DNA from 2 places in the Vibrio spartinae genome. Region 2 is predicted to be linked to the other one. Evidence: predicted binding sites of a transcription regulator. Region 2 holds the regulator's gene; the other holds the start of a gene.

Region 1 (8,029 bases), 1.7 Mb from region 2:
AGATTGAGTCGCTCAAGGTTCTCATTCACCCGTTTTAATCTTGATGAATCACAATCGACGGCAACCACTTGTGCATCGGGAATCTGTTCCAGAATATGCGCGGTTTTGCCACCGGGTGCGGCACAACAGTCAAGAATCAGTTCTTTGGCCTGCGGTGCTAAATAATGGACCGATAATTGTGCCGCTGCATCCTGAACGGACACCCAGCCTTGTTCAAACCCCGGTAATAATTTGACATCACAAGGCGTCGCCAATTTTATGGCGTCTTTGGCTTCCGGGTGTAGATTTACATCAATATTTTGTTCTTCCAGTAACTTCAAGTAACTCTCAACGGTGTGGTGCTGATGGTTGATCCGAAGCCACATCGGTGCTTTGTGATTGTTGGCAGTGACGATGGTCTGCCACTGCTCAGGATAACTTTCCTGAAGTGATTTCAATAACCACTTCGGATGACAGTATTGAACGGCGTCATGTTTGCTGTCTTGTAGACGTTGATCGATCGATGCGCTGTTGCGCTGATAATTTCTCAGAATGGCATTAATCAAACCGCGTAGGCGTGAGCCTTTTAAATCCTGAGTCGCACTGACGGTTTCTCCGACGGCTGCATGGTCAGGGATGCGCATAAATTGAATTTGATACAAGCCCACCAGAATTAAATGATGAAAAACTCGTTTTTTTCCGGTCAGTGGCTGATTGATGAGTTCAAGCGCAGCAGCTTCTAAGCGTGGAAGGTAGCGAAGCACACCGAAACAGATCTCCTGAAGGAGCGCATGATCTCTGGGTTTTATTTTTTTCTGGGCCTCTGGTAATGCAGAGGACAGTGATGCACCTTGATCAACAACTTGAAAAACAACTGAAGCGGCAGCAGCACGAACATTCATCATGAATCTGAACCTTAAGTAAAGTAGATAACCGATCGATTATCGATCATATTAATTGAGCTGAGTTCCTATCCCAAACCATTCGGCACGGGCATTGAGAATATCCTGCACCGGCATTGCTTTCTTGCCGGGAACTTGCAGTTGCTCTAAAACCAGGACATCTTTCCCTGTCGCAATATAAATGCCAGTTTTATCCGCTTGGATGATGGTTCCGGCTGGCTGGTCGGTCGATGAGTGTTCAACACGGCTCTGCCAGACCTTAATCGATGGGGATGACTCTGCTTTGGGATCAGTCACGGAAAAATGGCTGACAGGCCAGGGATTGAATGCCCGGATACAGCGTTCAATGAAATCAGCGGGTTGTGACCAGTCTATACGGGCTTCTTCTTTACTCAACTTCTGCGCGTAACTCGCGAGTTGGTCATCCTGGCGAACGGGGGTTATTTGGTTATGACTTACCGCATTGAGCGTTTCAATCAGTGCTTGTGGCCCTAAACGGGCAAGTTTTTCGTACATTGAAGCACTGGTATCGGTTGATTCGATGGGGAGTGTTGTAATCGACAACATGTCACCGGTATCTAATCCCGCATCCATCTGCATGATTGTGACACCGGTCTCTTCATCGCCCGCCCAGATAGAACGCTGAATGGGGGCTGCACCACGCCATTTGGGCAAAATCGAACCATGCACATTGATACACCCTAATTGAGGGGTATCCAGAATGGCTTGAGGCAGTAAGAGCCCATAGGCGACGACGACCATTAAATCAGCATTGAGTTCTGCCAGTTGTTGTTTGCTTTCTGTCGATTTGAAGTTTTCCGGTTGATAAACCGGAATTTGATGCGCTGTCGCCAAGGTCTTGACTGGGCTGGCGGTCAGTTTCTTGCCGCGTCCCGCGGGACGGTCGGGCTGAGTGTAGACTGCAATGACTTCATGCTCTGAAGACAATAATGCCGCCAGATGACGGGCGGCAAAATCCGGAGTTCCGGCAAAAATAATTCTGAGTGACTGACTCACCGTGAACCTCACTTATGCTTCATTTTTATTTTTTTCGTTCGCGCGTTTGATTTTTTCCAGTCTCTCTTTAATCCGTTTCCGTTTTAGCGGAGAGAGATAATCGACGAATAATTTCCCTTGCAGGTGATCCAACTCGTGTTGTACACAGATAGCCAGAAGGTCATCTGCTTCAAAGGTAAATTCTTTTCCGTCTTTATCTAGTGCACGAACCGTCACTTCAGCCGCTCTTGGAATCAGTGCTCTTGATCCCGGAACCGATAGACATCCTTCCTCGATACCATCTTCCCCCCGTTTTTCGATAATTTCAGGGTTAATCAATACACGAGGCTGATCGCGGGTTTCAGAGACATCGATCACCACAATACGCTGATGAAAATCGACCTGTGTTGCTGCCAGACCAATTCCATCTTCTTCATACATGGTTTCGATCATGTCATCGATGAACTTCTGGATTTCAGGTGTGACTTCTTGAACGGGTTTTGCGACCGTTCTTAAACGTTCATCAGGAAAAGTTAATACTTGTAATACAGACATATACACTCAAATTGTTGAAATGTGCCGAAACAATAAAAAGTCCAATGTTCCAATTCTAGACATTTTAAGACTTAATTGACAGCATTGTGAGTGATAAATCGAAGTGATTATTAATTATCCGTCGATTGGACCATGGTTCCACCCACTTACGACTTAGTATCAGGATATCTCCGGAGATGAACCAACCAACCTCGCATGTCACCGAACACGATCGACTATTGATGTGGATAAAACTCTGCTTGACGCCGCGTTTGGGAATTCAATCGTTGTTAAAGCTATTCGGCAAAGCATCGCTTGAGTCGTTGCGTTATTATTCTGAAAAAGAGTGGCTTGCTTTGGGACTGTCGCCCGCGCAGGTTTCTTATCTGCTCTCCGGGGCCGCGAATAAAGTGGCTGAAGATTGCCTCGAATGGCAAGCGCGTGGCAATCATCGTCATATCGTGACTTATTTTTCACCGGATTATCCTGCACTGTTGAAAGAGATTCCGTCTCCGCCACCCCTGTTATTTGTTCAGGGGGAGATGATGCTGCTATCTGTTCCGCAGATAGCCATTGTCGGTAGCCGCCATGCCAGTATGCAAGGATTGCAAGATGCATGGCATTTTGCGAATGAACTTGCTCAGCATCAAGTGGCAGTGACCAGTGGGTTGGCGCTAGGGATTGATGGTCAGGCGCATCTGGGAGCAATCGAGGGGGGCGGCAAAACCGTTGCGGTTCTGGGGGCTGGTCTGGAACGTATCTATCCGGCCCGGCATCGTGGGCTGGCTGAGCGGATACTTGAACAACAGACCGGTGTTCTGGTGTCAGAATTTTGTCCCTCAACACCACCGAAATCAATGAACTTTCCTCGCCGTAACCGTATTATCAGTGGGTTATCTCTGGGAGTGCTGGTGATTGAAGCCGCAGAAAAGAGCGGGTCATTGATTACTGCAAGATATGCTGCTGAGCAAAATCGGGATGTTTTTGTGATCCCAGGCGCGATTCATCAGCACGGTTACCGGGGAAGTAATGCATTAATTCGTGATGGCGCTTGCTTAGTTCAAAATATCGAACAAATACTCTCTGAAGTTGGTACGTTATCTGCTTGGGTAAAGAAAGAAGAGAAGCAAGAAGAGAAAATTCAGCAAAATGAGCTTTTTCCGCCATTAATTGACGACGAAGAATTGCCATTTGCTGAAGTGTTAGCTAACGTAGGGGTAAAAGCGACGCCAGTTGATATTCTTGCAACGCGAACCCATATACCAGTTCATGAAGTGATGAGACAGCTACTAGAGCTGGAATTATCCGGGCACGTGATTGCAGTTGCTGGTGGCTATATTCGTAAGGGGAGGGGCTAGCTATGATGATGGATATTCTTATGTATCTGTTCGAAACTTACATCCATAGCGATGCTGAGTTACAAGTTGATCAAGATGAGTTAGAGGATGAACTCCTGCGTGCAGGTTTTCATCAAAAAGAGATCTACAAAGCCCTCAACTGGTTGGAAGAATTGGCATCTCTACAACAAAGTGATGTGCATTCTCCGTTATCGATCAGTGCAGCAACAGCAATGCGGGTCTATACCGAGAAAGAGACTGCCCGAATTGATGTTGAATGCCGCGGATTCCTGTTGTTCCTTGAACAAATCAAAGTACTGACTCCTGAAACTCGAGAAATGGTTATTGATCGAGTGATGGGACTAGAAACCAATGAATTTGAACTGGATGATTTGAAATGGATTATTCTGATGGTGCTATTCAATGTTCCGGGTAATGAGAGTGCCTATACGCTGATGGAAGAATGGCTGTATACCAAAGAGCAAGGCATTTTGCACTGATAGAGATTCAATGAGTCGTCATATAGATCAGCAATTATTTTCTGCACATGAACATGCTTTGGATGAAGTTGAGTCATGTCCCCAATGTGGTAGTGAGTTACAGTTGCGTCATGGTAAACACGGACCATTTTGGGGCTGCTCGGCCTATCCGGCATGTGATTATCTTCGTCCGCTTCACCAGCATGATGGTCATATTGTCAAAGCCTTAGGTGTGCCCTGCCCTGAGTGTGGTCATGAATTGGTATTAAGGCAGGGGCGTTATGGCATGTTTATCGGTTGTAGTGATTTCCCGCAATGTCATCATATTGAATCTTCCGCTCCTCCTAAGACTGAGCAACCTCGTGAGGTATGTTGTCCGGAATGTAATAGCGGTCAACTGGTTGAACGCAAATCCCGTTTTGGTAAGACTTTCTGGGCTTGCGATCAGTATCCGAAGTGTAAATTTGCTATTAATGCTCCGCCAGTGATTGGGCAATGTAGCGTATGTGGTTTCCCGCTGCTGATTGAGAAAAAATCAGCTTCCGGTGTGACATTGATTTGTGCTGCTCGACGATGTGGCCATGTTCAAGAGACTGAATAACTGAATACCACAACGATGAAATAAGTCACCAAGGGCAGTCGTGATGCCCTTGGCTGATGGGTTACTCAAGGTTTGGTTTGAAAAGCGCATCAAACCATTTTCTGAATGACGTCACTGATTATTTATGTTGGCTGGCGAATTGATGGACCGCGGGAAATGCGTCTGCCGGGAGTATATCAGCAAGCGCACAGATGATTCGCTCTAGCTCTGCATAGTAATCCGCACTGACATTGATATGTCCCATCTTTCTGCCTGAACGTTTTTCTTTACCATACCAGTGGATATGACATCCTTCCGTTGCCAGAATCTCTGAGGGGAGTGCATCTTCGCCCAGAATATTCACCATGCATGTTGGCCGGATCAGTTTTGTGCTGCCCAGAGGTAAACCACATACTGCACGTAAATGATTCTCAAACTGGCATGTATCTGCGCCCTGTTGAGTCCAGTGTCCGGAGTTGTGTACCCGAGGTGCGATCTCGTTGACAAGTAACTGTCCCTGAACATCAAAAAATTCCAGTGCGAGGACGCCCACGTAATTGAGCGTATTCGCCACTGCTTCAAACATGGTTTTGGCCTGCTGCTGTAACATTTTTGCATCAATGGATGTTGATAAACTCAGTACACCATCGGTGTGGATGTTCTCTGACAGCGGGTAAACAACCCATTGCCCATCTTTGCCACGAGCACCAACCAGCGATACTTCGCGATCAAAGGGGACAAATTCTTCAGCAACAATCGCTTGGTTTTCACTGGCTTCAATGCATTGTTGCATTTCCGGCCAGATTTTGTCGGCATCTGTTGTTGCTTTCAGTCGCCATTGCCCCTTTCCGTCATACCCGCCTAAAGCGCTCTTCAGAACCATTGGAATACCGACATGACGAATCGCACTGTCAAAATCGTCTCTGGTTTTGATGACAAAATATTTGGCATTTTTGACGCTGGCTTTATCAAGCAATGCTTTTTCGAGACGACGGTCACCACCGGTTTTGATGGCTTGCGCTCCGGGGAGTAGTTTGCCACTTTGTTCGCACTGGTGGAGAATATCATGTGGGATGTGTTCGAATTCGGCAGTAATGACGTCCGCTTGCTGAATGGCATTCTCCAGACCATGCCCCTGTACTTCCTGAGTCAGAGGATGAATCATCTGACCGCTGACCACATCGAAGGCGCTAATGTGAATGTTCAACGGTGCTCCGGCAAGTGACATCATCCGTGCGAGTTGGCCTGCGCCTAAGACGAGTACGTGCATACTGGTTATTCCTCGGTTGGATCTGGATGGGCGAGAACAGTCTCTGTTTGCGATTGACGAAACGCTTCAACCTTTTGCATGACCTGTTCATCGTGAACACCAATGATTTGCGCTGCCAGAATACCTGCGTTAGCTGCACCCGCTTCACCAATCGCTAAGGTACCAACCGCGATGCCTTTAGGCATCTGCACGATAGAAAGTAGTGAATCCATCCCTTTTAACGCTCTGGATTGAACCGGAACACCCAGCACGGGCAGACTGGTAAAAGCCGCGGCCATTCCTGGCAAATGAGCTGCGCCGCCTGCACCCGCGATGATCACTTTGAGACCACGTGCTTTGGCTTGACTTGCATAGTCGGCCAGTAACTGAGGTGTGCGGTGTGCTGAAACAACTTTGGTTTCATATGCCACACCGAATTGCTCTAACATTTCTGCGGCGAGCTTCATCGTTGGCCAATCGGACTTCGAGCCCATTATAATTCCGACTTTCATCTCAGACTCCTTCAGGTTTATTGCAATGCTCAAGTATGTTTATGCTGTCAACGTACGACAATTTTGCGCGCATTATACGGGGAAATTTGCTGAAGGAAAACGTTTGCGTCTGGTGGGTTCCCCCGATAACGTATTTTCGGACAAAATTGATTTCGTTTTCTGGCATGATCGTTTGTACACTAGTGGCATCATCATCCGAGCATATGAGAAGTATTGTGAATAATTTTGAGCAGGTGCTTGATGCGTTGCATCAAGGTGATGTGATTGCCTATCCGACCGAAGGTGTGTTTGGCGTCGGGTGCGATCCTGACCGGCCTGATGCGATTCAAAAGTTACTGGAAATCAAAAATCGTCCGGTTGAAAAGGGGTTGATTCTTATTGCATCCAGTTATGCACAATTACAACCCTACATTGATGAATGCCAGCTTTCAGCCCAGCAATTGGCTCATGTTCAAGCCAGTTGGCCGGGCCCTGTCACTTGGGTGATGCCGGCCAGTGATCGTGTTTCTGTTTGGCTCAGTGGTTTGTTTGATACGATTGCCGTGCGGGTAACGGATCATCCACAGGTTCAGCAGTTGTGCGAGGCTTATGGCAAACCCATTACCTCAACCAGTGCAAATTTAACCGGTCAGCCGTCTTGTATGACGACAGAAGCGGTGCAGCAGCAACTTGGCCACTGTCTCCATGCGATTTTGGCAGGGCAAACCGGTGGGCGCGATAAACCCAGTGAGATTCGAGATGCGCGCACGCTAGAAATATTAAGACAAGGGTAGAGTAAAGATAAAGGACATCGCGATGAGTGGTATTGATAAACAGGCCGTTAAAACTTTTTTACTGCAACTACAGGATTCAATTTGTCAGCAGCTTGAAGCCGCTGATGGATTGTCCCGATTTGAGCAAGATGAATGGCACCGCGAACCGGGTGACCGCTTGGGTGGTGGCGGGCGTAGTCGTGTCATGTGCAACGGTCATGTGTTTGAACAGGGCGGCGTTAATTTTTCCCATGTCACCGGTCATGAAATGCCTGCGTCTGCCACCGCACATCGACCGGAGTTAAAAGGACGTCGATTCGAAGCAATGGGGGTGTCTTTAGTGATGCATCCCAATAATCCTTACGTCCCGACCTCACATATGAATGTTCGCTTCTTCATTGCAGAAAAAGACGGTGAATCACCGGTCTGGTGGTTTGGTGGTGGGTTTGACTTAACGCCATTCTATCCGTTTGATGAAGATTGCCATCATTGGCACCAAGTGGCGAAAGAAATTTGTCAGCCATTTGGTCCAGAGGTTTACCAACAACATAAGGCTTGGTGTGATCGGTACTTTTTCTTACCGCATCGAGAAGAAACACGGGGTGTTGGCGGGCTTTTCTTTGATGATCTGAATCAGTGGAATTTCGACACCTGCTTTGCTTATATCCGAGCGGTCGGTGCGGGATACACTCGCGCTTATCTGCCCATT
Region 2 (8,029 bases):
AACTGACGGGAAACGTCATTCTGACGTGTGTACCACTGGTTTTCCTGCGCAATCAATTGCTTGCACTGTCGTGATTTTTCAATCAGCGTAACACCGTGTTCATGAGCCGTTTGGCGAGTCACATCATCGAGTACGGATTGGACGAACTGAAATGCCTGTTCAAACTGAGATGTGACAGCAGCCGACATGTCCAGACGATGTTTCAGTTGCAAGACTCGCTCGGTCATCTCGTGCTGTGATTGATTCAAGGTCTGAATTTTCTGCGACGCATTTTCAGCCGTCAGGCTTTCATCATCCAGTGCTGCCTTCGCTTTTTCGAGTGCCTGAACGGCTTGCTGATACTGGAGTGCTCTGGTTTGTTGAACATCCAGCGCCTGTTGATAATCAGCCAGTTGCGACTTCAGGCTATCGACTTCATCTTCTAGAATCGTGGCGTTGTGCTCAGCTTCATACGTCTGTTCCTGAGCCTCTTCAACCACCATCAGTTGTTCTTCTAGCCGTTCATTGAGCTCTTCCAGATCGTCTCGATAACGCTCAATTTTTTCCTTTTGACGCAAAGCGTTATGAACCAGTTGCAAATAATCAGATGCACTCTGGTGATCTTGCTCCAGTGCCGATTCCTGCTCTGTCAGTTCATCCAGTTCATCCTTCACGCGAGTCAACAACTCACTTTGCGTGACTAAGGTTTGCTGCGCACCAAACAAAGTCTGACGGAATGAAAGTGCCTGTTCAACTTTACTACGACGCTCATTCGCATGACGCATGTAATCAGACGCAACATAGTTGGTCGATTCAGTAATCAGGTGTTTGAACAAATCCCGATCTGCTTGAGTGGTTTTGATCGCTTCAAGCGTCATCCGGTTTTCCCGAAGTGCCGCTTCCATATCCTGAAACGCTTTTTTCACACCACCATTTTGCGGTAACAGATAGTCGCGCAGCGAGCGTGTTATCGCACTGGAAATACCACCATACAATGATGCTTCAATCAAACGATAGTACTTGGAGCGGTCACTGCTCGAACGCATTTTCTTCGGTACAACGCCAAATTCAAACATCTGGGTGTGATAATCCACCACTGAGCTAAATGTTTTGAACTGCGTCCCTTCCAAGCCTGCGACAGCATCTTTGACTTCACTGACGGTTCGAACCCGTGCCTGTTGATCTGAGAGTGTTTCAATCAAAATGTCAGTAGGCCGGACATGGCTGGGGATTCCCTGCACCAAAAATGGCTTAATATCGACTTTTTTGTCCCGACCGGCAACCTGTTGTAATCTGACAGCAAACAACACTCTCTGCTTACGGGAGTTGACAACGTCCAACGCTGCATAACAAGTACCGGGTTGAAGTTTGCCGTGTAACCCTTTGTCTCTCGACGACTGAGAACTACCCGCTTCAGTGGTATTACGAAAATGCAGCAGGCTTTGATCGGGGATCAACGCGGTGATAAAGGCCGCCATTGTGGTTGATTTCCCCGCACCATTCCCACCGGAAAGCGTGGTGACCAAATTATCAATATCAAACGTACGGGCAAAAAAACCGTTCCAGTTGATCATGGTCAGCGATTGATACTTACCTCTTTCAATCATGCTTCACCTTCAAATCCTGTTAATGCTTCTGATGGGGTCGCTGCTGCTGCCTCATCGGTATCTTCCACCCCTTCATGGACGTCTTGGCCAGGAACGACCGCTTCGCCGTCACGAATCAATCTCAATTGTGCTGCCTGCATGTCATCACCGACACGGACATCTGCACCAAAACGAAAGACCGCTTCGGTAATCCGAAACTTTTCACTTTCTCCCAGCACGACCAGCATGCCCATTCGGCGCAGTTTTCTTAAGGACGTCCTGACTTTTTCAAACAGCTTTTCCCGATCCAGATCCGACCCGCCGGCCCGGAACGTCACCAATCGCATCAGCTTCTTCTCATCGACCAGCGTGAGCAACTCTTCATACAATTCCTGATACGTAAAAATCCCTTCATGTGCCAGCCTTTCAGGGCTGAGATACAAAAAGCAAAGTACCTTGCCGACCAACATATCGAGTTCGGATAACACGCTCCGGTTGAACAATGATGTGGAACGCGGTCTTAAATAAAAGAAACCTTCGGGGGCACGAACCAGCTCGGTATTATAACGCTGATAGAATTGGGCCAGCTCAGGCTCAAAATCGGACAAAAATGTGTGATTATCCATATCTTCACCGGAAACATGCCTGCCGGCACGTAATAAACTATCCAGCGCCGGAAATAACGGATTGGAAAGAGCTTTAACCAGTTTCTCTGGCATGTGTTCATTCATATCTGTCGATGACATTTGCTTGTACCTTTGCACCAAATTCATTGATTGCCTGCCAATCCGGCTGAATCGCCTGATAATCAGACGCTGAATATCCTAACCGAACGGCCTGATCGACCACGATTCTGGCTAAATCAAAATGATGCGTTTTTGGATGTTCTGTGAGGTAATTCTTTAAAATGATGCCGAGATCAATCGGTGTACCTTGATCTTTATGCACGATCAGCATCTCACCGATCTGCTCTCCCAGCACATCGTTAATCTGTTGAAATTCTTCATACTCAACATCTTCGGGGACTTGCCCGGTGACTTCATCGTCGCGGAGAACCAAGGCTTCATCTCGCATGTCGATAAAGCGCTCGGCATCGGCAAAAGTAAGGAACCAAGGCGCCTCGAAGTAGTCGTTCATCGATTGACGTAAACGCTGACTAAACGCACGGTTTTGGTCCATATCAATCGCGGTCCGGATGAATTTATGGACATGTCGATCGTAACCGATCCATAAATCAATGGCCTGTTGCCCCCAACTGATGATTCGGTCAAGTTTGATCTGCAACTGAAACAATGTTTCTTCAATAAACGTCAGTCCGGATTCACCGTAAACACACTCCTGAATATCAAGGATCTGCGTCTGCATTTCATCACCAGCCGTCTGGAGCGTATCTTGTAACTCTTTCAACGTCGATGACGTTTCTGACAAGAGCGACTCACAATTCTGAATCGCATCACGCCAGTCTTTGTTCAACAACTGAGCAATCTGTTCTTTGACCTCTTGTTGCTGCTCATCCATCACCCGCTGGTTGAGATCGATCTGATCAAAAATCTCACCCACGGAATATTTTAAGATGGCATAAACATTCTTTTGCCAGTGAGATTCGGTACCGCCTTTTTCAGCAGCTTCTTTGGCTTTTGCCATTTCATCCGCCACAATCGACAGCTGAATCGACAGTTTCAGTTTGGAAAACTCACGATGGCGCAGATAATAATCAGTGATACCAATCGCCAATGGCGATAATCGATAGATACTCGCCCCATCGGTCACCTCACTGGTAAAACGGCGGATAAGCCGCTGGTGAACCAATTCATTGATCGCATTATTGGCCCGGAAAGCGGATGCTTCACCGGTTTCATCAAATAGCCGAGTCACGATTGCAAATGCATCATGTAATTCCCCTTCACCGAGTTCGTCATCAAATCGATCCCGACTCAATACGGCAATCGCAATCAAAAATGCGAGTCGCTCGGTATCTAGGTTGAGAGACAAGTCATGCTGCCTGACCCATCCAACCAATTCATCGATTGGTTGTACTTCGGCTTGTTGCGCCAATTCGTCTATCATTGTTTCCATCATTTTTACTTTTTTCTGGCCCATACATGAATATAACGGCCCAGAGATAAATAGGGCTCTTGCCGACATAATTGTCTTTCAAGCGCCAGTACATCTTCTTCAGTGTATTCCCCCATATTCTGGCGATTACCAATGTAATCACTGAACGAGCGAATACCACTTTTACCTTCAATACTGAATCCACAAGCTTCTATCCATTGATAAACCACTTCTGGATTCAGGCCTTGTTGCGGCTGCAACTTAAATCGTTTGCGATATGGCATACCATCCAACACATGGGGAATATTCCCGCATATGACATTTTTCAGCACTAATCCGTGATGATTGTAAAACATGATAGATGCAACGCCACCGCTCCGGACCTGAGTCAGTAATTTTTCCAGCGCATCCTTCGGATCAACTAACCACTCCATCACGGCATGAAACATCAAGAAGTCAACCGGATCAGTAAGATGCTGTTGCATATCCTGCACTGCCGCATGGACAAAGCGATACTGCGCAAGCAGACCATTTTTTTCAATATCGGTTTGCGCCAACTGCAACATTTCAGAAGAAAGATCACATAATGTCACCTGATGTCCCTGCTTCGCGAGTCGCTGCGATAGCTGTGCCAGCCCGCCACCGGCATCCAGCACCGAAAGTGGGAGCTGTTCCGGAGGAAATGATGTTAAAATAGTTTGAATATCTTCCCACACGATGGTCTGACGGATCATACCTTTGTCAGAGCCATATATATTTTTTGCAAATTTGTGGGCAATATCGTCGAAATTGCGATCTTCAGTCACAGTAGCTTGAGTTATGATAACGAATCGTGCTGCTATTCTGTCATAGGAATGGCAGGAATAAAGAGGATTATTCGTTTTTAATCTCAATTGCTGTTTTTTCGGACTATTTCTTATATGTTTGAGCTTAAAAAAATCATAGCTGCATTAATGATGCCCCTTCCCGCCTTGCTCATCATCGGTTTTATTGGCCTCATGATGATTATGTTTTCAACAAAAAGGAAAACCGGTTGCCTGATTGTTCTGTTCTCCTACACGTTGCTGTTTCTAGCATCATTTCAACCCGTTTCAGAACGCCTTCTCGCACCATTGGAACGCAAGTATTCAGCCTTTTTACCCGTTGAGGGTAGCATTGACTACATCATGGTTCTCGGCAGCGGTCATGTCGTTGATGACCAACTCCCACCGACATCTCAACTCAGTCGCTCAGCACTGATGCGACTTACCGAAGGGATCCGAATCATGCGGATGTATCCGGGATCTCGCCTGATTCTTTCCGGATATGCGGGTGGTACCCGATTCAGTCATGCCCGAATGCTGGCAAGAGTTGCCTTATCACTCGGTGTAGCAAAATCAGATATCGTGTTACTGGAAAGTGCCAAAGATACTTGGGAAGAAGCCCAGTTAGCCGCAAGTTTTGTCGGACCACGAAAATTAGTGCTCGTCACCTCTGCCAGTCATATGGATCGCGCGTTGCATGAATTTCAATCTGCCGGACTCAATCCGATCCCGGCACCGACCAACTACCTGTCCTATAAAAATATAGTGCAACCGTGGATAAAATATGCGCCTAAGGCGATTTATCTCGAGCAGACAGAAAAATATTGGTATGAAACATTGGGAAGGTTTTGGCACTATTTGAAAAACTGGGTCGCCAATCAGGAAGCGACCGTCGCTGAACCGTTGCAACAAGAGCCATAGCATGATGCTATCTCTTCATGTGAATCAGACTCTCAGTCTGGATTCAGCAGTCGCGTGGGATGAATGCTTCATTTTAATTGCTATTACTGAATCGGCAGTCTAAAATTCGCGATTAAAGCATATTCTATACCAGACAAAAACCGCTAAATTTAGCGGTTTTTGTCCTTATTGCAGTATAACCTCAGAATATTATTTCTGTACGGGTTATCCGATTATACAAATAGATAATATCTTCATAACTAAACATTCAATTGTAATTTGCTCCGAATTGCTGGATCTTCAGCATAAGCGACAGGACAATACCTATGGCTACGATAAAAGACGTTGCCCGCTTGGCGGGAGTTTCAACAACAACAGTTTCACATGTAATTAACAAAACTCGATTTGTGGCAGAAACGACTCAAGAGAAAGTCATGGCAGCCGTGAAGACACTGAACTATGCACCAAGTGCTGTAGCTCGGAGTCTGAAATGCAACTCAACGCGCACAATCGGCATGTTAGTGACCCAGTCTACCAACCCCTTCTTCTCTGAAGTCATTGATGGTGTTGAAAGTTATTGCTACCGACAAGGCTACACGCTCATCTTATGTAATACCGGTGGCTTATATGAAAAGCAACGCGACTACATTCGGATGCTGGCTGAAAAACGGGTCGATGGCATGTTAGTCATCTGTTCTGACCTGACTGCCGAGCTTCTAGAAATGCTAGAAGCCTATAATGATATTCCCAAAGTCATCATGGACTGGGGACCTGAAAGCTCACAAGCCGACAAAATCATCGATAATTCAGAAGAAGGTGGCTACCTTGCAACCAAGTACCTGCTTGATAAAGGTCACCGCGATATTGCTTGTCTGAGTGGACATCTATCAAAGGCAGCTTGTCAGGAACGGATTCAAGGATTCTATAGAGCCATGGCTGAAGCAGGCTTGACCCCAAATGAAAACTGGATACTGGAAGGCAACTTCGAATGTGATACGGCAGTCTTGGCTGCAGACAAAATTATTGCGATGGATGAACAGCCCACTGCCGTTTTTTGCTTCAATGACACGATGGCTTTAGGACTCATGAGTCGCTTACAACAGAGAGGCATCAAGGTTCCTGAAGATATATCGGTGATCGGTTATGACAATATTGAGATCTCTGAATATTTTTCTCCGCCATTGACAACCATCCACCAACCGAAACGTCGGGTCGGGAAAAACGCTTTTGAAATCTTATTGGAACGGATCAAAAGTAAAGAACATGAACGCCGTACGTTTGAAATGCATCCTGAAATTGTGGAACGCAATACCGTTAAAGATTTAAACAAAAAATAACACTAAATTAACACCCCATTGGAAAGTGGTCATTCCTCCAACCACTTTCTTTCTATTGATAACCTTTATTAATTGGACTAGAATCACACATTGTGGAGTGGTTATTCGTATAGTTGCTTCATAATTCCGTACTGGAAAAGTGTCACGCACAGGGCAAACCATCTGAAAAGATGGGACGCAAAGCCTCCGGCCTAAACCATGAAGATGGTAGGTAGCGGGGTTACCGATGGCAAAAATGCATCTCATGTTCGTCAATCATTTGACGTTCTGTTAACATATCTTCTGCATTCTTTTGCTACATTCTCGGACCTGACTTTGGTGGCGTATTCATTTAAAAATACACCGAGACGTAAAGCATGGATAAACCAATTCTTAGAGATTCAATGCGACTTTTTGAACAATTAGGTCGTGTCAAATCACGCTCAATGTTCGGCGGGTTTGGTATTTTCGTAAACGATATAATGTTCGCTCTTGTCGTTCAAGACAAACTACATATACGGGCAGACAGTCACTCACTGGAAACGTTTAAAGCAAAAGGTTTTGAACCTTATGTGTATACAAAACGTGGCTTTCCTGTTGTGACTAAGTATTTTGCACTTCCTGCAGACTATTGGGATGATGTGGACACGATTTTCAATATCGCGAAACAAGCCTATTTGAATGCAAAAAATGAAAAAACGACCCATGTAGAGACAAAACCGAAACGATTGAAAGATCTGCCTAATCTTCGTTTAGCAACCGAACGGATGCTACGCAAAGCAGGGATTAATTCAGTTGAAGAGCTTCATCAGAAAGGTTCTCTCAGCGCATATAAAGCGATTTTGAGCTCTCATCCTTCTACACAGCCACCATTAGAGCTCTTATGGGCATTAGAAGGTGCGATCGAAGGAAAACACTGGTCTGTAATTTCTCAGGCAAGACGCGACGAGCTAGCTCGGCAAATTTAATTTATTGAACAATATTTATACTATCGTATACATTTTTCAGAGTATACAACGCCCATTTTCTCGTCGAGCCAGAACAAAAAAGCACCGTCAACGGTGCTTTTTTTTACTCAATCGTTTTTCTCAATAGAATAAGAATCAATGCATATGTGAGTAGCCCATCAGTGCGGCTTCATACATCCGGACATACTGTTGAGCAGAATCTTCCCAACGAAAATCTTGCTGCATCGCACGCAGCTGTATATCTAACTTTTTCTCTGGTTGCTGCAAATAGAACAGTAATGCACGCTGCATACAAATGAGTAATGCTTCCGAAGTCGGTTCAGCAAAGCTGAATCCTGTCGCTTTATCAGGAAAATGGTCATAGTCAAAAACGGTGTCTTTCAGCCCACCGACCTCTCGGACAATCGGCAGCGTGCCATAAG

Evidence for each region. The regulator PurR, encoded in region 2, represses purine synthesis genes. The targets are predictions, from matches to a motif close to TNANGNAAACGTTTNCNTNA.
Region 1: purE (5-(carboxyamino)imidazole ribonucleotide mutase) is a predicted target of PurR. The motif match lies at 6,660-6,679, and genes of this name have one in related genera.

Annotation. Positions count from the first base shown of each region.
Region 1 covers NZ_AP024907.1:100,552-108,580, forward strand. The annotation lists gene rsmB (16S rRNA (cytosine(967)-C(5))-methyltransferase RsmB) at 1-881, opposite strand, end outside; gene fmt (methionyl-tRNA formyltransferase) at 933-1,898, opposite strand; gene def (peptide deformylase) at 1,911-2,432, opposite strand; gene dprA (DNA-processing protein DprA) at 2,609-3,769, shown strand; gene OCU60_RS00465 (DUF494 family protein) at 3,775-4,248, shown strand; gene OCU60_RS00470 (DNA topoisomerase family protein) at 4,259-4,828, shown strand; gene OCU60_RS00475 (5-(carboxyamino)imidazole ribonucleotide synthase) at 4,947-6,077, opposite strand; gene purE (5-(carboxyamino)imidazole ribonucleotide mutase) at 6,083-6,568, opposite strand; gene OCU60_RS00485 (L-threonylcarbamoyladenylate synthase) at 6,772-7,341, shown strand; gene hemF (oxygen-dependent coproporphyrinogen oxidase) at 7,364-8,029, shown strand, end outside.
Region 2 covers NZ_AP024907.1:2,398,009-2,406,037, forward strand. The annotation lists gene mukB (chromosome partition protein MukB) at 1-1,586, opposite strand, end outside; gene mukE (chromosome partition protein MukE) at 1,583-2,311, opposite strand; gene mukF (chromosome partition protein MukF) at 2,289-3,632, opposite strand; gene cmoM (tRNA uridine 5-oxyacetic acid(34) methyltransferase CmoM) at 3,647-4,426, opposite strand; gene elyC (envelope biogenesis factor ElyC) at 4,514-5,344, shown strand; gene purR (HTH-type transcriptional repressor PurR) at 5,650-6,660, shown strand; cyclic di-GMP riboswitch class I at 6,803-6,888, shown strand; gene OCU60_RS10490 (TfoX/Sxy family DNA transformation protein) at 7,017-7,607, shown strand; gene glgA (glycogen synthase GlgA) at 7,743-8,029, opposite strand, start outside.